3 regions of the Sphingobium lignivorans genome follow, and region 2 is predicted to be linked to each of the others. Evidence: predicted binding sites of a transcription regulator. Region 2 holds the regulator's gene; each other region holds the start of a gene.
What was found. The regulator LexA, encoded in region 2, represses DNA repair genes until DNA is damaged. The targets are predictions, from matches to a motif close to GTTCCNCNCTTGTTCT.
Positions count from the first base shown of each region.

Region 1 (7,430 bases), 270 kb from region 2:
GGCGCGGTGAGCGCGAGCAGCACCGCGCTTGCCACCACGTCGAACAGACGCTTGGCGATGGCGGAAATGCGCTGGCCGGAAGAGAAGCCGTCCGAGAAGATCAGCCAGCTCGGATTCACCGTGTCGAGATCGATCCGGCCCGTTTCCCGCTCGAGGAAGGTCGAGAGATCGTTGACGTGCACGCCTGTCGTCTTGATGCGCAGCAGATCACTCATCGGGACAGAGTTGCGGCGCTCCTCCAGCGCGAGGATCACTTCGCTCGCCGCGAGCCGCACGACGAAGTCCGACATGTTGTAGATGGCGTTGCGATTGATCGCTTCCGGAATGACCTGCTCGCCGTCATTCATCGCGATATAGCCCACGACGATGAAGCCGGAGCCGGGGCGCTTTTCCAGTTGGCGGATACGGTCGGCACGCTTGCCCGCGCCAAGCACGACCAGCCGCCGCTTGAAGGCCTCGCTGCCGAGCAGCGACCCCAGGAGGATGCGCAGGACGAGCAGGAACAGGAAGGCCAGGATCATCGCGTAAAGCGAATTGGAGCGCCACAACGTATAATCCGGCATCATGAAGTGCATGACGGACAGGAAGATCACGCCGAGCGAAATGGCGACCAGCAGCCGCGCCGTTGCAAAGCGCAGCGAGGTCAGGGCTTCCGGTCCGTAGACCCCGACGGCGATCATCGCCGTCTGCAGCGCGATGGCGAAACTCAGCAGCGGCCCGAAGCGGGTCATGAGCGGCTCGATGTCCATGGCGATCTGGTGCGCGCGCAGCACCCAGCCGGTCTCGGCAGCCGCGACCAGCAGCACAAAGTCCAGCATGCCGAGCATCAGCACCGCATGCGGTATGTAGTGCTTGAACAACCTTATCATGCCGACACGTCATTCCCCGGGCGGTCGGGCCCCTTGCCCGTCGCGATACATGAGGGCGTCGAAACCCACGACACCGATTGAAGGCCTTAGACCGCAAATCGCAAAGATATGTTGAATGCAGGCGAGACCATGCCTTGCCCCTGCCCACGCGGCGCCGATTTACCGAATGCTAAGGACGCGCCTGTAGCGTCCGCGCGGAGCGAGCGGAGATCAGGCGCCAAGACATGTCCATGCGACTCTTCCAGATCGTCGCCGTCGCGATCCTCGTCGGCTCGCCGATGGTCGTCCATCTGGCGAGCGAAGCCATTCCGAGCGACCGGGGTAATGGCGCCGGCCAGGCGGAAAGTCCCCAGGAACCGGAGCGCCCCGCGTCCGCTCCGCGCCAGCCCTCCCCAGTCTCGATGCCGCCTGCCCCTCCGCCACGGGAAAGCGCGGCTCCGACCCCGCTGCTGGATGCAACACCCTCGCTCGACACGCAGGGTATCGCGCCCGTCGCGGCCGGGGATCCTGCGCGCAACCCCACCTCATCTCCGACAACAGCCGCCACAAGTGTCGCTGGACCATCGGCCATGCAGGCAGCGCCGGCCGACGACGCTCCGCCTTTTACGCCGCCAGCCGTCCCCAGAACCGCGCGATACTGAGCCCTCGGCGCCTCAGGCCTTCCCCAGCAGGTCCAGCGCGGCCACGGTCAGCGCCTTGCTGGCGGTGCCGATCACGGCTTCCGGATCGGGCGCCCAGAGCGGGCTGTGCAGACCGGGCAGGCTGATCTCGCCCTTCTCCGCCTGCGCGACCTTCGCGGGGTCCACTCCGCCCACCCAGAAGATGAAGCTCTCGATCGACTTGTCGGCGCGATGATACTGGCTGAAGTCCTCGCCGGCCATCACCGGCGGCACGGGCACCACCCGCTCGGCACCGAAATGCCCGCTCAGCAATTGGGAAAGGCGCGCGGTGATGTCAGGCGTATTGAAGGTCGAAGGCGTGTAGTTCTGCTCCACATGGACGATCGGCATGCGATCGTCAGGCACGCCGGCAGCCATCGCTTCGGCACGGGCAATCCGCTCGATCCCCTTGAGAAGCGCGGCCCGCGTCTCGTCCGCGTAGCTGCGCACGGTGATGAGCAGCTTCGCCTCGTCCGGAATGATATTGTGCTTCGCGCCGGCAATGAAGCTGCCCACGGTCACCACCGCCGGCTCCTGCGGATCGCGCTCGCGGCTCACCAGCGTCTGCAGGCTGGTGACGATACGGCTCGCGATGACGATCGGGTCCTTGGTCAGGTGAGGATAGGCCCCATGGCCGCCCGCGCCGCGGACGGTGATGTCGACGCTGTCCACATTCGCCAGCACCCAGTCCTTCGCATAGCCGATCGTGCCCGCGGGCAGTTCCGCCGAATCGTGGAAAGCGATCACATAATCCGGCTTGGGAAAGCGGGCGAACAGTCCGTCCTCCAGCATCGCCCTGGCGCCAAGGCCGATTTCCTCGGCGGGCTGCAGGATCATGACCAGCGTCCCGGACCAGCGGTCCTTCATGCCGGCAAGCGCCTGCGCGGCCCCCATCCAGGCGGACATGTGCGTATCGTGCCCGCAGGCATGCATCACAGGGCTCTCGATGCCGTCGCGCGTGGTCGCCACCACTTTCGAGGCATATGGCAGGCCGGTCTTCTCAGCGAGCGGCAGCGCATCCATGTCCGCGCGGATCAGGAGCGTCGGGCCTTCGCCATTCTTCATCACCGCGACAACGCCGGTCTGGCCCACTTTCTCGGTCACGGTGAAGCCAAGCGCCTTCACCCGCGCCGCCAACTTGGCTGCCGTCCGCACTTCCTGGAAGCTGAGTTCGGGATTGGCATGCAGGTCGCGATACAGCGCCAGAAGGTCCGGCATGGCCGCCTCGATCCTGGCATCGACCGGCGTCTCTGCGGCGAAAGCGGTCTGCGGTGTCTGCAAGGCGATGGCTCCCCCGATGAGGCAGGCAAACAAGGCTGCCCTGAACTGTTTCATATGCGGATTCTCCCTGATGAGGCGAGCATAAGGCCTTTTCACGTCAGCGAAAGAGGCAGCCTGGCCGTCAGGCCAGCGCATATCCCGCGACAACGAGAATCATCACGCCGATCACCTTCGACGAACCACTTACGGCCTCGCGCGATCCACGAGACGTCCCGGAAGGTCGGCAGCTACTCCTCCGAGTCGATCAACCATGCGCGTTGCTCCTTGATCTGGTCGGCGAGTTCGGGGCGGGCGCAATAGGCTTCTTCAAAGGCGCTCAACGGCGGAGGGACGGGTTCCTCGAACCTTTCCGCAGCTTCCTTGCTCAAGCAGCGGGAGACGGCTTCGCGCTCGCCGAGCATGTCGATCGGGGTCCGGGTGTCGGTCCGGCGGACAATGGGGTCGGCGAGCCGGGCGACCAAGTCGCTCCAAGCGTCACGATTTGCGGCGGCCTCTTCGTCAGTCCCACCAGCGGTTGGGGCGATCACGATGGCCGCGCGCATGGCTTCGGCGTCTTCAAAGCGGCCCAGTTCCCGCAAGGCATTGGCCGCCCGAAATCTCAAAGCGACAGACTCAAGCGCTGTGGCATCAACAGGTGCCGACTTGGCGGCTTCGACGAACTCCTCGTTGTAGCGTCGCGCTCTGGTGCCCAGAGGGTCGACATTCTTGGCCTCCCAACTTGCCATCAACAAGAGCCAGTACGGCTGCTCATCGCCCAAAAATCTGGCTGTCTGATAGGCAAGGTAATGGACCGTTTCGCCTGACGATCGCAGCGCCTTATATTCCGCGCTCATGACAAAGGGCGTCAGTTTTGCCACCTCCTGAGGCGTGAACTCGCGATACATGACCAACCCGTTGGATGGCACTGGGGTGGCAGAGTGGGAAACTGGCCGGAGCCCAAGGGCATGCCATCGGGCAATGCCCCCCATTGTGAAATGCTGACCAGCGCCATGTATTGGAACTTCTCCCCTCCCACGGGGCACCTCAGCTTTTTCGGGACATAGGTGCTTGCGCTGACTGGAGTAAGCGCGACAAACAAAGCGAAGAGGGCAAAAAATGCCCGCTTGCCTCCTCCTGCCGAAGTGACGACACGTGGGGGCTGATGGCATTCCCGAGGCATCCGCTTGTCACTCCCGCCAGAAGGATGCGCTACGCAATGCTGCGGAGGCGTCGCGCTCATCAGCCATGAAATTGAAGCGCCCGCAACAATTTCGCCTTGCGTATCGAGGGTGCCCAGCTCCGCGCGCGGTGGCAATCTTTTCTTGTTCCGCCCCGATCATAATTCCGCTGCTTGCGCGGAATCCGTCTCGGCTTTCTCCTGCTCGTCCGGCTGCTGCCCTTCCTCGCCCGCAAGCGGCCCCGGCAACCGGGCCAGCGCATCGACCTGATCGATCGCCTCGATCTCGCGTGAGCCGGTCTCGACGCTCAGTTCCTTGAAGCGCCGGCCCGTTACCAGCACGCGATTCTCGAAGCTGGAGACGAACTTGTTGTAATGGCCGACCGATCCGTTGAGGCTCCGCCCCAGCGATGCGAGATGCCCGGCAGCGACCGAGAGGCGCTCATACATTTCCTTGCCGAGGGCGCCGACCTGCTGGGCTTGCTCGGCCAGCTTCTCCTGCCGCCATACGCTGGCGACCGTGCGCGTGATGGCAATAAGATTGGTGGGTGTGGCGAGCAGCACGCGCCGCTCGAAAGCCCATTCCCAGAGGCCGGCATCCTGCTCCAGCGCGGCAGAGAGGAAATGCTCGCCGGGAATGAACATCACTACATAATCGGCGGCCTTGCCGAAGCGCGTCCAATAGTCCTTGGCGCCGAGTTGCTGGGCGTGCAGCCGCAGCGATCCGGCATGCGCGCGCAAATGCGCCAGCCGCGTCGTATCGTCGGGCGCGTCGCTCGCATCCTGATAGGCATTGAGCGAGCATTTCGCATCGATGATGAGTTCCCGCCCGCCGGGCAGGCGCACGATCACGTCGGGCCGCAGCCGCCCGTCCTCGGTGTCGACCGAGACTTCGCGCAGATAATCGACATGCTCGGAAAGGCCTGCCTGCTCCAGCAGATTGTAGAGCGACTGTTCGCCCCAGCGCCCGCGCGCCTTGGGACTGGAGCGCAGCGCATTCACCAGCCGCGCGGTTTCATCGCGCACCTGCCCCTGTCCCGCGCGCACCAGCTCCACCGCCTCGCGCAGCGCGGCGTAACTGTCCACGCGCTCCTTCTCGACCCGGCCAAGCCCTTCCTCATAGCGCTTGAGCGTGGTGTCGATGGGCTGGAGCAGGGCCTTGAGACTCGCTTCGCTTTTCTCATGCGCCTGATGGAAGCGCTGGTCCGCCCGCTCGATGAGCGCGCGCTGCGCTTCATTCAGCAGCTTGCCCGCCGTCTCGCTGAACTGGGCGGAAAGCTGCTCGCGCGCTTCCTGCAGCGCCTTGATCTGCGCCGCGAATGCCTCGGTCCGCGCGGCGTGATCGGCGCGCAGGGCGGCGAGCTCCCGCCGGGCCGTATCGAGTGCTTCGTCCGTCTGCTCGAGCCGCGCGCGCAGCGCCTCCGCCTGCGCCGCCCGTTCCGTCGCGACGGCAAGATCGCGCAGCGCGGCATTGCGCATGTCCTCAGCCGTCGAGAGGCGCCCGGCCAGCGCGGCGCGCTCCGCCTCCGTGCCCGCCGCCAGACGGCTCCGCAGCAGCCATCCCACGGCAAGGCCGATCAGCATGGCGGCAAGACCGGCGACAAGAGCGAATGGAGACACAGATCACCTGCTTCGGGAGGAACGAAAAGGGAACCTACCTTGTCGGTCACAACGAAGCAAGCGCCACGGGCCCGCCTCGCATGATGGATCAGCGCTTGCTCAAATGTTCTTTGTATGTTCTATTTCAACCATGTCCGCGATCAAGGGCCGTGGCGCCCCGTCCAACGCCGGTTCATCCCGCTTTGCCTTGCCCGCCCGGCAGGATGACGGCGACTGGCTTGATCGCCTGTGCAACGATGCAGAGGATGCCCCGCTGCCCCTGCGCACGACGGTGACGGAAGAGCAGGCCCGCACGATCATCACGCGCAACACTTCCCCCGATGTGGGATTCGATCAGTCGATCAACGCCTATCGGGGTTGCGAGCATGGGTGCATCTATTGCTTCGCGCGGCCGAGCCATGCCCGGCTCGATCTTTCGCCCGGCCTCGATTTCGAGAGCCGGCTGTTCGTGAAGCCGGACGCGGCCGCCTTGTTGCGCAAGGAACTGGGCCGTCGCGGCTATGAGGTGCGCCCCATCGCCATGGGCACGAATACGGACCCCTATCAGCCGATCGAGGGGCATTATCGCGTGACGCGCGCCTGCATCGAGGTGCTGGCGCAATGCCGTCATCCGCTGATGATCACCACCAAGTCGGACCGCGTGACGCGCGACCTGGACCTGCTCGCGCCCATGGCGGCGAACGGGCTCGTCGCGGTGGCTCTCTCGCTGACCAGTCTCGATGCGGCGCTTTCCCGAAAGCTGGAGCCCCGCGCGCCGCATCCGCGCAAGCGCCTCGCCGCGATCCGCGCCTTGAGCGAGGTTGGCGTGCCGGTGAATGCCTGCGTTTCCCCGATCATTCCGGCGATCAACGATGCGGAGATCGAGGCGCTGGTGGAAGCGGCCGTGACGGCGGGCGCGCGCTCGGTCTCCAATATCCCGGTGCGCCTTCCCTTCGAGGTGGCGCCGCTGTTCCGCGACTGGCTGAACGTCCATTTCCCGGACCGGGCCGGGAAAGTGATGCACCTCATCCAGTCGATCCGGGGCGGACGGGACAATGATCCGGACTTCGGCAGCCGGATGCGGGGTTCGGGCCCTTATGCCGATCTCATCCGCATGCGGTTCGACAAGGCGCGGCACCGCCATAGGCTCGCGGACGGGCGCATCACGCTGCGGCGCGACCTGTTCATTCCGCCGGGCGACCAGTTGCGGCTCTTCTGAGCTGACACGATGACCAGCCAACCACCCCTTACCGCAGGCAGGATCAGGCCACCACGCGCAATTGCGGACCGATCGGCGTCATGACGACCGCGCGCACGCCTGCGATCGCTTCGATGCGCTCGGCAAGTTCGCCATCGAGTTGGAAATCCTCGCCCACGCAGACGATCGCGTCGCCGCCTTCCGGCAGGGGCGTCGTGATCTCGACGCGCGAGCGCCCGCCACGCCGGCCGGAGAGCATGCCGGCCAGCGGCGCGATGGCTTCCACCGCGTCCACGCTCACCGTCATGCGCAGCTTGGCCACGCTGGCCACGCGCGCGAAAGGCGTGACATTGCGCACCGTGACACGTGGGGTTTCCTCACCGGGCTGGCGGTCCAGCTCGACACCGAGCAGCGCGCATTCATTCTCCTCATGCAGCCGCGCAAGCAGCTTGCAGCCTTCCTCGTCGAAACAGCTCGCCTGGAACTGGCCACTGCTATCGGAGAAGGTGGCAGCCACGTAGCGCCCGCCCCGGCGCGTGTCGCGCCAGCGGATTTCCTCCACGAGAGCCGCCATCGCGGCCTGGTTGCGTTCGCCCGATCCCAGGCCGGACGATTGCCCGCACAGCTCGGCATAAGTGCGCACGCCGCGCTCCTTGCTGATCTGGCGA
Region 1 covers NZ_JACHKA010000001.1:2,289,362-2,296,791, forward strand. Annotated here, with positions in the region: gene HNP60_RS10590 (TIGR03013 family XrtA/PEP-CTERM system glycosyltransferase) at 1-869, opposite strand, end outside; gene HNP60_RS10595 (hypothetical protein) at 1,094-1,510, shown strand; gene HNP60_RS10600 (amidohydrolase) at 1,523-2,863, opposite strand; gene HNP60_RS10605 (hypothetical protein) at 3,037-3,693, opposite strand; gene HNP60_RS10610 (DNA recombination protein RmuC) at 4,125-5,585, opposite strand; gene HNP60_RS10615 (PA0069 family radical SAM protein) at 5,716-6,783, shown strand; gene dnaE (DNA polymerase III subunit alpha) at 6,827-7,430, opposite strand, start outside.
Region 1: a site for LexA is predicted at 5,604-5,619, ahead of HNP60_RS10610 (DNA recombination protein RmuC). Genes of this name have one in related genera too.

Region 2 (7,430 bases):
CCGGGTCGATCGCGGCCACGCTGGCGCCCATTCCGCTGGGATTGGGTAGCTTCGAGGCCAGCTCGACGGCCATGATGGCGTCTCTCGGCGTTCCGGTCGAGGCGGCCTTGACGTCTACGCTTCTCCTGCGCGGCCTCACGCTCTGGCTTCCCCTGTTGCCAGGCCTGGTCCTGATGCGGCCAGGATGGCACGGGAAAAGGGAGCGGCAATGATTGAGGGCTTCTGGAGCATGTCCGGCGAGCAGGCGCTCACGGCTTTGCACAGCACGCCAGCGGGGCTCGAGTCCGGCGAGGCCGCGGCCCGGCTGGAGGCGGACGGGCCGAACGCGATCGAGGAGGCGCGTTCATTCCCTGCCCTGCGGTTGCTGGCGAGGCAGTTCAAAAGCCCGCTGGTGCTGATCCTCGTCTTCGGCGCGATGGTTTCGATGGTGCTGCGCGAGTGGCTCGACGCGACCATCATCCTGCTGATCGTGAGCGGAAGCTGCCTGCTGAGCTTCCTCCAGGAATATCGGGCATCGAAAGCCGTTGCCGCGCTGCGGGACCGGCTGGCGCTCAAAGCCCGCGTGCTGCGTGACGGACAGGAAATCGAGATCCCGACGCGCGAGATCGTGCCCGGCGACATCGTGCTGCTGTCGGCTGGCAACATGGTGCCTGCCGATGGCCTGCTGATCGCCGCACAGGATTGCCTCGTCAATCAGGCCGCCCTGACCGGGGAGTCGCTCCCTGTGGAGAAGGCGCCCTGCGTGCTCCCCGCGGCGGCGGCGATGGGCGAGCGCACCAATGCCCTGTTCGCCGGCTCGTCCCTGCGCAGCGGCACCGCGAGGATGCTGGTCGTCCAGACCGGGTCGCGCACCGCATTCGGCCAGATCACCAGCCGGATCGGTGCCGCTGACGAGGAGACGGAGTTCGAACGGGGCGTGCGGACCTTCGGCATGATGCTTGTCCGCGTGATGATCGTCATGGTGCTCGCGGTGTTGACCGTGAACCAGCTGATGGACCGCCCGTTCGTGGAGTCCCTGCTGTTCGCGGTCGCGCTGGCGGTCGGTCTGTCGCCGGAGCTGCTGCCGGCGATCATCAGCGTCACGCTCGCCAAGGGCGCGCGTCATCTGGCCGCGCGCGGCGTGATCGTCCGGCGACTGGACGCGATCGAGAATCTGGGCAGCATGGATATTCTCTGCACCGACAAGACCGGCACGCTCACCAGCGGCAAGGTCAGGCTGGAGGCAGCGGTCGATCTGGAGGGCGTGCCCTCGACACAGGTTCTGCAGGCGGCATTCCTCAATGCCTGCTTCGAGACCGGGATCGCCAACCCGCTGGACGAAGCGATCGTGGAGGCCGCGCCGGCCGTGCATCTTTCGAGCGAGGCCTGGCGCAAGCTCGACGAGATCCCTTATGATTTCAGCCGGCGGCGGCTCAGCATCCTGGTCGAGGAAAAAGGCGCGCCGGGCCAGTCCCGCATGGTCACCAAGGGCGCCTTTGCGGAAATGCTCGCCGTCTCCGGCCGCCTCCGGGAGCGCGGTACGGACCGTCCCCTGCTCGACGAGGACAGGCGCCGGATAGAAGCTCTGTTCGAGGAGAAGGGAAAGGCCGGTTTCCGCGTGCTGGCTGTGGCCGAGCGGCAGTTCAGCACCGGCCATGACCGGGTGACTCACGAGGATGAGGCCGATCTCACACTCATTGGCCTGCTGCTGTTCCTCGATCCTCCCAAGGAGGGTGTGGAGCGGACCATCCGCGATCTGCGGGACCTGGGCATCACCACCAAGATGATCAGTGGCGACAACCGGCACGTTGCCGCCCATGTCGCGGCCCAGGTGGGGCTCGATGCCACCGCCGTGCTGACCGGCGACGAGATCGCCGGCATGTCGAGCGAGGCCCTGTGTCATCGCGCCGGGCAGGTCGCGGTGTTCGCCGAGATCGATCCGCAGCAGAAGGAGCAGATAATCCATGCCCTGCAAAAGGCGGGACATGCCGTCGGCTACATGGGTGACGGCATCAACGATGCCCCTGCCCTGCGCCTCGCCGATGTCGGGATTTCGGTGGATCAGGCCGTCGATGTCGCGCGTGAGAGCGCCGACATCGTGCTCCTGCAGCAGGATCTGAATGTGCTGCGCCAGGGCATCGTTGATGGCCGCCATACCTTCGCCAACACGCTCAAATATATCTCGATCACCACGAGCGCCAATTTCGGCAACATGGTGAGCATGGCGCTCGCCACGCCTTTGCTGCCGTTCCTGCCGCTGCTTCCCAAGCAGATCCTGCTCAACAATTTCCTGTCCGACATTCCCTCGATCGCGATTTCCAGCGACAATGTCGACCCCGAGCATCTCGAGGTGCCGCAGCGCTGGAGCATCCGGAATGTTCAGGCCTTCATGATCGTGTTCGGTCTCGTCAGCTCGGTTTTCGATCTGCTGACCTTCGGTGCGCTGCTCTGGATATTCCGGACGGACGCGGCGACTTTCCAGACCGTCTGGTTCGTGATTTCCCTGCTCACGGAACTGGTCGTCGTGCTGGTCCTGCGCACGCGGCGGCTGAGCTGGAAGAGCCGGCCCGGGGGCCTGTTGCTCCGCACGACGCTGGTCATGATCGCGGTCGGGCTCATCCTGCCGTTCGTGCCCGGTCTCGACGGCCTGTTCGGTTTCGAGCGACCGTCCGCCCGGATCATGGGCTTCAGCATCGCTATCGTAGCCTGCTATGCGCTGGCGACAGAAGTCACCAAGCGCCTGTTCTTCCCCCGACGCGAGAAGCAGGCCTGACGCAGAGCGGCCTTGACTAGACCGCCCCGGCAGGAAAAGGCTGGCGCGTGATCGTTCGCTCCAAACCCGGCCTGCGCGAGATACTCTTCGCGCTTCACGGCACCATCCTGGTGCAGATCCTCGGTCGCCTGTCCATCATCGCGGTGGTCTGCGTCTGCGCCGTTCTGGCCGCGCTCACCTGGCCGGGCCTGTTCGCGCAGATCAGGGGCATTCCCTTCGCGCTGATCGGCATCTCGCTCTCGATCTTCATGAGCTTCCGCAACGGCGCCTGCTATGATCGCTGGTGGGAGGCGCGCAAGCTGTGGGGCGCGCTGGTCATCGCCTGCCGGTCCTTCGCCCGCCAGAGCGGCACGCTGGACGAGGCGGACCGGGCGGTGCTGCTGCGTTATCTCTGCGGCTTCACGGCAGGGCTCGCCGCCCGGCTGCGCGGCAATGACGAGCCTGCCGTCATTCGCGCCCATTGCGGCGAGGGATCGTGGACGACCTCCCCCAACCCGACCGATGCCGTGCTGCAGCAGGCGGGCCGGCATTGCCTCGAACTTGCCGCGAGCCGAAAGATCACGTCCATCCACCATTCGCTGCTGGAGGGGCAGCTCGTCGCGCTCAGCCAGGTCCAGGCCGGGTGCGAGCGGATCGTCACGACGCCGATCCCCTTCACTTACTCGCTGGTCCTGCACCGCACGACCTACATCTTCTGCCTGCTGCTGCCTTTCGCGCTGGCCGGGATGCTCGGCTGGTGGACGCTGCTTCCCGTGCTGCTGGCGAGCTACACATTCTTCGGCCTCGATGCGCTGGCCGACCAACTCGAGGATCCCTTCGGCCTTGAACCCAACGACTTGCCGATCGATGCCATCACGCGCACCGTGGAGCGCGAGCTGCTGGCGTTGCTGGGCGAGGCAGACCTGCCCCCGCCGCTGGAGCCGCAGCGCTACATCCTGACCTGAAAGAGCCCGCCCTCCATGGCATCGACGGGGACGGCCATGCCTTCCAGCGCCAGCAGGAAGCGCTTGGCCGCAAGGCCGCCGGCAAATCCCGTCAGCGCGCCATCGGCCCCGACCACGCGATGGCAGGGCGCCACGATGGAGATGGGGTTCCTGCCATTGGCCGCGCCCACCGCGCGCACTGCGCTGGGCCGACCGATCGCGCGGGCGATATCCGCATAGCTGCGCGTCTCGCCGAACGGGATTGCGAGCAGCGCCGTCCAGACCTGCTTCTGGAAATCCGTCCCCTCGAAATCGAGCGGAAGATCGAAGCGCTGGCGCGTGCCGTCGAAATAGCCACCCAGCTGGCGCGCCGCCTCGTCGAGCATCGGATGATCGCCCGCCTCCACGCGTGGCCCGCGCTTCACCCGCGCCGGATCGTCATTCTCCCAGAGGACCGCCGAAAGGCCACGCTCGCTCGCGAGCAAAGTGAGCACGCCGAGCGGCGAATTCATGGTGCGGACTGCGTAACTCATGCCGGGCTCCTGTCATGGAAATGCCGCCATAAAGGCACGGGCGCGCGCGCACATCCCGCAGCTTGCGTTCAAACCGCACCGGCGAAGGCGCCACCAGGCATCGTCATCGGGCGCGATCGGGAAGGTTGCTTGACTTAGCGCCATTCGTTTCCTAAACGTTCACTGTCCGTTCCAACTTTCAGGGCCATGCCATGCTGACCGCCAAGCAACAGCAACTGCTAAGCTATATCAAGCAGCATCTCGACCAGGGCGGCGTCTCGCCCAGCTTCGAGGAAATGAAGGAAGCGCTGGACCTCAAGTCGAAGTCGGGCATCCATCGGCTGATCAGCGCGCTCGAGGAGCGCGGCTTCATTCGCCGCCTGCCCAATCGGGCGCGGGCGCTGGAGATCGTCAAGCTGCCGGACAGCCTGTCGTCGAGCGCCCATGCCGCGCCGGGCGCGAATGTGGTCCCGCTTCGCAAGCCCACCCCTGCCCCGCTCGCCGCGTCGACGATCGCCGCCAATGACGTGGTGGAGATTCCGCTCCATGGGCGCATCGCCGCCGGTGTGCCGATCGAGGCGATGGAAGGGCAGACCATGTTGTCCGTGCCCGCCGCACTGCTCGGATCAGGCGATCATTATGCGCTCGAAGTGTCCGGCGATTCCATGATCGAGGCCGGCATCCTCGATGGCGATTTCGCGCTGATCCAGCGCGCGGACACCGCCCGGCCGGGCCAGATCGTCGTCGCGCTGATCGACGAGAACGAGGCGACACTCAAATATTTCCAGCCCGAAGGCCGCAAGGTTCGGCTGGCGCCCGCCAATCGCGATTATGATCCGCAAGTCTATGATGCGGATCAGGTGCGGGTGCAGGGCAGGCTCGCGGGTCTGCTGCGCCGTTATAATTGACCGCGGCATCTGGCGGGGGCGGCGTCCTCGCTGAACCGGCGCGGACGACGGACCGGTAACGGACGGCCCCCGGCGCTGCGCTGCGTTCCTCACCCGGGATCCAGCCGCGTCTGCGGTCGGGACCCCGACGAGGCGCGCCGGCCCGCCCCCGGAAAATGCCGGTCATCTGTCGCGGATGATCCAGGGATGCTCGTCCCGGGGATCGCGCCCGCCAATGATCCTTCGGTCCCGCAAGGAGATCATCGCGCCGCCCATCGCCGCCAGCACCGGCCGGTCGAGCTTTGCCCAGCGGGGCAGGCAGGCATTGGGCAGCCTGCGATCGGCAATGGCGACGTCCGCCCGGGCACAGGCAGCGACGAGCGCCTGCCACGGCACGCGCAGGCTGGACCGGGTCATCAGCAGCCGGACGGACTCGGCATCGGCGCGCCGGAGCGTCACTTCGCACAGGTCCCGCGAACAGGCCGCCTCGCCGGTGTCGGCCAGCACGGCGAATGCGCCTTCATAGCCCGCCGCCTCGGCAAGGGTGGTGCGCACATAGTCCCCAGCGCGGTCGCGCAGCAGGGCCATTTCCCCGTTCGCCACGCGCAGGGCCACATGCCGCCCGTCCGCGGTGACCAGCACGTCGGGCGCGGGCGCGGCCAGCGTGAACGCGAGGCCGATCACCGCGGCCGGCGCGCCCAGCCAGCGGACCCGACTGCGCCAGAGCATCAGCCAGATGAAGCCGATCATCGCCAGCGCGAAGGCGAAATTCCCCGATGTCGGCCGGACCATCGTGGCGAAGGGCTGGTCCGCCACGAAATGCGCGAGCGCCAGCAACAGTGCCAGCGCCGCTTCCACGATCCACCAGGCCGGCCTGCCGAGGCCGACGATGTCCAGCATCAGCGCGAGCGCCTCGAAGGGCATGATGACGAAGCTCGTCAGCGGAATGGCGATCATGTTCGCCAGCGCGCCAAGCAGGCCGGCGCGATGAAAATGCGCGAAAGCGATCGGCGTGAGCACAATCTCGACGACGAGCCCGGTAGCGAGCAGCGCGCCCAGATGGCGCAGGAGGCGCCGCCAGCGCGCTTCCTCCCGCCGCGCGAAGAAGGCCCGCGCCGGCGGATATTCGTAAAGCGCGACGATCGCGGTGACGGCGGCGAAGCTCATCTGGAAGCTGGGGCCCGGCACGCTCTCCGGCCAGAAGAGCATGACGATGAGGGCGCCGACCGCGATCATGCGCAGGCTGATCGCCTCGCGCCCCAGCGCCAGCCCGCAAATGACGAGCAGCGCCGCGATGCACGAGCGGACCGTCGGCACTTCCGCGCCGGTGAACAGGGTGTAAGCGATTCCCGCCACCCCGCCGAGGCACGCGGCCACGAGGAGGATCGGCCATCGCAGCGCCAGTCCCGGCGAGAGGGCGAGCAGTCGCATTGCCACGAGCATCACGCCGCCGATGAGCGCGGAGACATGGAGGCCGCTGATCGAGAGCAGATGCGCGAGGCCGCTGCGGCGCATCGCTTCCGCGTCCGCCTCGCTGATGCGCGTGCGGTCCCCGGTCGCCAGCGTCACGGCGATCGCGCCTTCGCCGCCGGGAAGGCGCTCGGCGATGTGCGCGGCCATCCGCGCCCGCGCGCCGGGCCCGCTGTCGCCCCCGCTGACCCTGCGGACCGTCCCGATCACCCGGCCGGACGCGCCGATCCCCGCGAAATAAGCCCGCTCGGCAAAATCATAGGCGCCGGGCACGGCGGAAGGTGCCGGCGGCATCAGCCGCGTGCGCAGCGCGACGACATCGCCCCGCCCCGGGCTTTGGGGCAATTGCGCAGGTTCCGCGTTCACGCGAATACGCCGGGGCAGGTCCGGCCGGTCGAGCGGCGCGAGATCGAGCCGGACGAGCCCGCGCGAGAGCAGCGACTCGACCCCCGTCACGCGCGCGTTCAGCTCCACCATGGCCGGCCGGGCGAGCGGCATGGCGCCCATCAGCAGCGCCTTGGCCCATATCAGCAGGCAGCCCGCCGCCAGCAGCATGGCGCCCGTCGCAAGTGTCGGCGCCAGCCGCCCGCCCCGGCCCAGCATCCCGACCGCCATCGCGAAGCCCAGCCAGCCGACGACCCAGGCGACCCAATGCAGCGATGTCGGCAGGGCAAACCACGCGCAGATGCCCGCTCCCAGTGCGACCGGACACCACAAGGGCAGTTGGGCGCGCTCATCCTCCAGCCATGCCTCCACCCATGTGCGCAGGCGTGAGACAGCAGCGCTGCTGCGGTGCAACAGCGGGATTTGTCGACTGGAAAAAGCCGTGCTAGGGGCGTGCTCGTTCAATGGACCCCTTCCCCCCTGGAGCTGAGCATAGCGTGAC
Region 2 covers NZ_JACHKA010000001.1:2,560,656-2,568,085, forward strand. Annotated here, with positions in the region: gene HNP60_RS11870 (lysylphosphatidylglycerol synthase transmembrane domain-containing protein) at 1-212, shown strand, start outside; gene mgtA (magnesium-translocating P-type ATPase) at 209-2,752, shown strand; gene HNP60_RS11880 (bestrophin family protein) at 2,800-3,696, shown strand; gene HNP60_RS11885 (methylated-DNA--[protein]-cysteine S-methyltransferase) at 3,681-4,208, opposite strand; gene lexA (transcriptional repressor LexA) at 4,400-5,095, shown strand; gene HNP60_RS11895 (ComEC/Rec2 family competence protein) at 5,258-7,342, opposite strand; gene gltX (glutamate--tRNA ligase) at 7,393-7,430, shown strand, end outside.

Region 3 (7,430 bases), 810 kb from region 2:
CTGATCGATCCGGGATCGCGCCCGCTCGGCGCCCTCGCGCAGGCGCTGCTTGGGTCCTTCGAGCTTGCCTTCCCGGTTCGCCCGGATGAGCCGGCTGCCGATGAACGCAGCGACGGCGCCGGTCAGAAAAGTTCTCAGCATGATTCTCTCCTTTCGTGGGGGCGAATGCGCCCCGCTCTCCAGCAGCCAACGTGCGGCGGCAGGGCCGGTTCCTGCCGGGCGGGCAGGGCCGGCCCGTGTCGCGCGCGGGAGGCTCAGCGGCAGCGCACCTGGCCGCGATCCACCTCGCGCCCGATGACCGCGCCACCCGCCGCGCCAAGGATGGTGCCCAGCGTCTTGTTGCCGTCCGGCGCGATGACGTTGCCGAGCACGCCACCGGCGAGACCGCCGATGATGGTGCCGCGCGTGCCGTCCGGCTTCTGGCAGTAATAATTGCCGTCGCGATCCCGATAGACCCGGTCGTTCCGGCCCATCACATGCTCGCCGCCGCGATGGCCGTCGCCGCGATAACCGTAACGCGGCCGGTCATTGCCATAGTCGCTGCAGGCGCCGAGCGGCAGCGCGAGGACAAGAGCGACGGGCGCGAGGAAAAGGGCGCGGGCGTGGGGAATAGTCATGAGTCTGGCCTTTCATTGCAGAGCGGAGGACGGGCACAGAGCGTCCGCCTCTCCACCGGGGAGAATGGACGGGCGTGGCAGGCGGTTCCGCGGGGGAGGCTAACCGGCTTGCGCGTGGGAGCCGTGATCCTCGTGCGGCGCAATGCGCGGCGCTGTCAGGGACGTGGCGTTGCCGCACCGGTCAGATCTGCCACCCCGGCGCGCGCAGCGCTCCGTTCGCCATTCCCCTGACGGGGCGGGCGATTATTCCGCTGCCACCTTCGCGCTGCCCTTTGCCAGCAGCGGCGCGAGATAGTGGCCGGTGTAGCTGCGCTTCTCCTTCACCACCTGCTCGGGCGTGCCGGTCGCGACGATCTCGCCGCCCTTGACGCCGCCTTCGGGGCCGAGGTCGATGATATAGTCCGCCGTCTTGATGACATCGAGATTATGCTCGATGACGACGACGCTGTTGCCCTGCTCGACGAGCGCATGGAGCACTTCGAGCAGCTTGCGGACATCCTCGAAATGGAGGCCGGTGGTGGGCTCGTCGAGGATATAGAGCGTGTTGCCGGTGGCGCGGCGGCTCAGCTCCTTGGCGAGCTTGACCCGCTGGGCCTCGCCGCCGGAGAGCGTCGTCGCCTGCTGGCCGACCTTCACATAGCCAAGACCCACTTCGGCGAGCATGGCCATGCGGTCGCGAATGGGTGGCACGGCCTTGAAGAACTCGACCGCGTCTTCCACCGTCATGTCCAGCACGTCGGCGATGCTGTGGCCCTTGAACTTCACTTCCAGCGTCTCGCGATTGTAGCGCTTGCCGTGGCATTCCTCGCACGTGACATAGACGTCCGGCAGGAAGTGCATCTCGATCTTGATGACGCCGTCGCCCTGACAGACCTCGCAGCGGCCGCCCTTCACGTTGAAGGAGAAACGCCCCGGCTTGTAGCCGCGCGCCTGCGCCTCGGGCAGGCCCGCGAACCAGTCGCGGATGTTGGTGAAGGCGCCGGTATAGGTCGCCGGGTTGGAGCGCGGGGTGCGGCCGATGGGCGACTGATCGATGTCGATCACCTTGTCGAGATGTTCCAGCCCCTCGATCCTGTCATGCGCGCCGGCAATGACGCGGGCGCCATTGAGCGCGCGGGCGCTGGTGGCATAAAGCGTGTCGATGGTGAAGCTCGACTTGCCCGAGCCGGAGACGCCGGTGATGCAAGTGAAAGTGCCGAGCGGGATGCTCGCGGTCACGCTCTTGAGATTGTTCGCGCGCGCGCCCTTGACGGTGAGCTTCTTGCCGCTGCCCTTGCGGCGCCGCGCCGGCACCGCGATCTCGCGCGCCCCGGTGAGATAATCGGCCGTGAGCGAGCCTTCCGTCGCCAGCACGTCCGCGAGGCTGCCCTGCGCCACGATGGTGCCGCCATGCACGCCCGCGCCCGGCCCCATGTCCACGACATGATCGGCGGCGCGGATCGCATCCTCGTCATGCTCCACGACGATGACGGTGTTGCCGAGATCGCGAAGCCGCTTGAGGGTCACGAGCAGCATGTCATTGTCGCGCTGGTGCAGGCCGATGCTGGGCTCGTCCAGCACGTAAAGTACGCCCGAGAGGCCCGAGCCGATCTGGCTGGCGAGCCGGATGCGCTGGCTTTCGCCACCGGAGAGCGTGCCGCTGGTGCGATCCAGATTGAGATAATCTAGGCCGACATTGTTGAGGAAGCCGAGCCGCTCGTCGATCTCCTTGAGGATGGCGCGGGCAATCTGGTTCTGCTGCTCGCCAAGCTGCGCGGGAAGCGCGGCGAACCAGGCGAGCGCGTCCACGACCGACATGCGGGTGGGCGTGGCGATATCCGTGCCGGCGACCTTGACCGCCAGCGCCTCGGGCTTGAGGCGCGCGCCGCCGCAGGTCTCGCAGGGCTGGGCGGTCTGGAACTTGCCCAGTTCCTCGCGCATCCAGGCGCTTTCCGTCTGCAGCATGCGGCGATTGAGATTGCCGATCACGCCTTCGAAGGGCTTGCGCACATCATAGGACTTGCGGCCATCCTGGAAGGTGAGCGTGACCGGCTTGCCGCCGGTGCCATGCAGGATGATGAGGCGGACCTCGCCGGGCAGCTCGTTCCACGGCGTCTCGAGGCTGAAGCCGAACTCCTTGGCGAGCGAGGCCAGCACCTGCATGTAATATGGCGAGGGCGGGTTGGACTTGGCCCAGGGAACGATGGCGCCCTTCTTGAGGCTCAGCGCCTCATTGGGGACGACGAGCTGCTCGTCGAACTCCAGCTTCTCGCCGAGGCCGTCGCAGGCCGGGCAGGCGCCTTGGGGGGCGTTGAACGAGAACAGGCGCGGCTCGATCTCGGGAATGGTGAAGCCGCTGACCGGACAGGCGAATTTTTCCGAGAAGATGATGCGGTTGGCGGGGATGCCGGCGTTCTTCATGCCTTTGTTAGCCCTCCCTCCTTCAGGGGGGAGGGGGGAGGATTCGGCGCTGAAGCTCTGGGGCATCTCGCGCAATTCGGACGCGTTGCCCCTCTCCCCGGCCCTCTCCCCTGAAGGGGCGAGGGAGTCGAGCGTCCCATCGGCCAGATCGACATAAGCGAGGCCATCCGCCAGCTTGAGCGCGGTCTCGAAGCTCTCGGCGAGGCGCTGGGCGATGTCCGGCTTCACCGCGATGCGGTCCACCACCACTTCGATGTCATGCTTGTACTTCTTGTCGAGCGCGGGCGCTTCCTCGATGGGGTAGAACTCCCCATCGATCCGCACGCGCGTGAAGCCGGCTTTCTGCCATTCCGCCAGCTCCTTGCGATATTCGCCCTTGCGGCCGCGCACGACCGGGGCGAGCAGGTAGAGCCGCGTGCCTTCCGGCAGCGCGAGCACGCGGTCGACCATCTGGCTGACCGTCTGCGCGCTGATCGGCAGGCCGGTCGCGGGCGAGTAAGGGATGCCGACGCGCGCCCAGAGCAGGCGCATATAATCGTAGATCTCGGTGACGGTGGCGACCGTGGAGCGCGGGTTGCGGCTCGTCGTCTTCTGCTCGATGCTGATGGCCGGCGAGAGACCGTCGATATGCTCGACATCCGGCTTCTGCATCATCTCCAGGAACTGGCGCGCATAAGCCGAGAGGGACTCGACATAGCGCCGCTGGCCCTCGGCATAGATGGTGTCGAAGGCAAGGCTCGACTTGCCCGAACCCGACAGGCCCGTGATGACGATGAGGGCATCGCGCGGCAGATCGACGTCCACGCCCTTGAGATTGTGCTCGCGCGCGCCGCGCACGGAAATTGTCGTGAGACTCATGTCCGCTGTTCTATCTTCGTTCTTCCGGGGAATCCAGAGGGCAAGATAGGAAGTGCAGGGGGGCAATAACAAGGGCAGGTGGCGACGGGTCGTCGCATGGTCTCGCGAGAAGGGGAGGCGCGCCGTCTTGATCCTGGTCATGGCAGGTCAAGGTGGCGGGCTCTATTTCAGGGGCAGCCTCCACCTGCGGCGTTCGCCGGAAGGCGCGCGGGCGGGACGGCAGCGAACATGGACAGCAAGGAGACAGACATGCGACATGGCAGCTTGATGCGGGGCGCTTTTCTCACGGCAGCCCTGTTGAGCATGGCAAGCGGCGCGCTGGCGCAGGACCCGCCGGAAATCCAGGAGGAACGCCGCGCGCTCAATGCCGAGCAGGCGAAGCTGGCCGCCGATCTGGTCGCGGACTATCAGGCGCGCAAGGCGGCTGTGGCCGAGGAGCAGGCGGCGCGGGACGTCGCCTACAAGCGGGCGCTGCGCGAGCATGACGCGCAGGTCGCCGCCATCAAGGCCAAGGCCGCCGAGGACCAGGCGCGCTGGGAAGCGGCGGTCGCGGCCTGCAAGGCGGGCGACTACAGCCAGTGCGGGCCGCGCCAGCCCTGATCGTCCGGGCCATCGCCGCGCATGAGGGGCGGGCGCCGTAACGGGTGCCCGGTCCTTGTTAGGGATGGCCGGCTTCCGGCTGGGACAAGCGCGTTTCCAGAGTGGAACTTGACAACTAGCGCAATTCACGACAGATACCTATCGTGATAGGAGAGTTGTCATGGCTGTTACCGCTACACCCATAACCCCCCGCTTCGGCGCAGAGATTTCCGGCGTGGACATCAGCAAGCCGCTGGACCCGCAGACGGTACAGCAGCTCATTGCCCTGCAGGACCAATGGGGCGTCACTGTCTATCGGGCTACCGGGCTCGACGATGACGGGCAGATCGCCTTCGCGCGCAACTTCGGCCATCTCGAAAGCCTGCCGCCCCGCGAGGGCAGGCCGCGCCTCTATCTCTTCAATGCCGGCAATCTCAACGCGCAGGGCGAGATCAACTGGGACCCGGCTGCCACGACCTATCGCAAGGGCGACCAGATCTGGCACACCGATTCGTCCTTCATGGACCTGCGCACATCCTATTCGATGCTGCGCGCGGTCGAGGTGCCCTCGACCGGCGGGCCGACCTGGTTTGCCGACGCGCGCTCGGCCTATGACGACCTGCCCCAGGATGTGAAGGACCGCATCGAGACGCTCGAATGCGAGCACAGCCTCTGGTGGTCGCGCAAGCAGGGTGGCGCCGACATCACGCGCGAGCAGATCGAGGAGCGCCACCGGCCGGTGCACAAGCTCGTCTCCCCGCACAAGGGCTCGGGCCGCAAGATGATCTACGCCGGGGCGCATTGCTATCGCGTGGTCGGCTGGAGCTGGGAAGAGAGCCGCGAACTGATCGATTATCTCAACGACTTCGTGACCCAGGACAAATATGTCATCAGCGTCGACTATGCGCCGGGCGACATGGTGATCTGGGACAATCTCGCCGTGTTCCACAAGGGCGGCCAGTTCGACTGGAACGAGCGGCGCGACATGCGCCGCGCCACCGTGCGCGAGGCGCCCGCCCCTGAGGGCGAGGACGATCCTTTCGGCGAACTGTTCAGGAGCGCGCCCCGGATCGAGCCGGCAAAGGCGATCTGAAGGCGGCCCATTCCCGGGTTGGACCGGGACTTTGCCGGATCGATGAGTCGTGGCGTAGCTGCGATGCGACGAACCGAGGCGGCGGGGCTTGAACCTGCGCAGCGAGCGGCTAGACTTCCCGCACCCGGCCTGTGACCGGGGCGCGGGTTCGATGACGAACTGGCGATAAGGCGCTGTTTTTCTTTCGCGATGCGGCATTCGTGGAGCGAAGGGCCCGACGCGTCGTTTTCTCCCGGAATTTATCCTTTTTCTGCCACTCAAGGCGAGAATTTGTGCCGCTCCGGTGCGATGTTTCGCATTTTTCTGTTGCGGCGCACAAGGGAATCTGATCCCTTATGCTGCATGAATATTGCGTAACGGATGCTTAAGCTCCCAGTAACCCGCATGGGCTCATCATCACGTTACGACACGATTGATGGAGGCAGCTATGGGTCAGCACGCTAAGCCGACGGACGGAGCCATCGCCCTGGCGGAATTGCGCGAATTCGCGTCCTTCCCCGCCGCGACCCAGCGCTATATCCGCCGCTCGCTCGACGTGGCCCTGCATCGCGGCGAACCCATGCAGACCTGGGGGCGCGACGTGGTGGAGGAAGCCAGCATTCGCGCACAGACCCGCCTCTATGACCGTCTCCAGGAAATCAAGGCGCGGGTGCCGGACGACAGCGGCCTCGATCAGGTCGAGCCGTTCATGGCGCCGCTGGTCACCGTCTCGGCCTTCGATCTCGGGCAGAACCGGCTCAACAGCTTCTCCGCTTATCGCTTCCTCTACGAGCGGCTGATCGGCGCGCATTCGCGGCCCTGGCTGCCGGGGGCCTTCTGCGCCGCCGCCAGTCTGCCGCATCTCCACCCCGAGCGCCGCCGCGCGCTGCTCCAGTCGATCAGCGAAGCCGCCGCGACCGCCGCCGGCTGGTCCACGCGCGAGCCGACCTTCTATCCCGAATGGGTCGAAAAGGTGGACATCAGCAAGGCGCCTAACTGAGACGCGGAGGCAGCTGACGCCGGGCTGGAATTCCGCTCAGCGGTAATGTGCAGGGAAGGCCGGAAGGCCTTCGCCCGCCTTCCTGTTCGGGTCGTCCCTTTGCCGCGCCGGGCATGACTGCCTTGCGATCCGATCGGGCATCCGGCATTCCTGCGGCGAAACCGAAGAGCGGCCCTTGCGTTGCGAGGGGACGAAGGAGAGGCTCTGATGGAACTGCATCGCGGGCGACTGATCGATCATATTCAACTGGTGGTTGCCGACCTGGCAGCGAGCCGGCGCTTCTACGAGGCGATCTTCAAGGTGCTGAACATTCCCGTGCAGAGCAATTCGCCGCATGACTTCTGGGCGGATGAACTGTTCGTCTCCGGGCCCGACAGTCCGGAGGCTGCCGGTGTCCTGACCGGCCGCCATCATCTCGCTTTCCAGGCCGCCGATCGCGCGATGGTGGACGCCTTCTACGCGGCGGGTCTCGAAGCGGGCGGGCGGGACAATGGTGCACCCGGGGTGCGGGCCAGATATCATCCCGATTATTATGGCGCTTTCCTGCTCGATCCCGACGGCAACAATATCGAAGCGGTGTATCACGGCGAAGCGGAGCGTAGCGCGCCATCCGTCAAGCTGACGTTCGAGATGTAGCCCCCTTAGGGCTAATCGATATTCATTTCTTCCGTTGAACAGGCACCCTTCCTGCCAATGTTTTCTAGGCGGCGGGAATAAATTCGAGCGGCGGATCCTAGCAGGTCGTCTGTCAAACCCGCCGGCCTAGATGCCAAAGTCGCACAAAGTTACACTATCAGCGAAGACATTGCCGCTGCGGGGCTCGCTAGCATGTTACTGTATTCGCGGAGAGAGAGCCAAGACGTCAGCGCTCCAACACTTCATGATTCAATCCTATCCAATAGGA
Region 3 covers NZ_JACHKA010000001.1:3,370,887-3,378,316, reverse strand. Annotated here, with positions in the region: gene HNP60_RS15545 (hypothetical protein) at 1-141, opposite strand, end outside; gene HNP60_RS15540 (glycine zipper 2TM domain-containing protein) at 255-617, opposite strand; gene uvrA (excinuclease ABC subunit UvrA) at 861-3,875, opposite strand; gene HNP60_RS15530 (hypothetical protein) at 4,125-4,475, shown strand; gene HNP60_RS15525 (TauD/TfdA dioxygenase family protein) at 4,636-5,547, shown strand; gene HNP60_RS15520 (hypothetical protein) at 5,975-6,526, shown strand; gene HNP60_RS15515 (VOC family protein) at 6,734-7,162, shown strand.
Region 3: a site for LexA is predicted at 3,883-3,898, ahead of uvrA (excinuclease ABC subunit UvrA). Genes of this name have one in related genera too.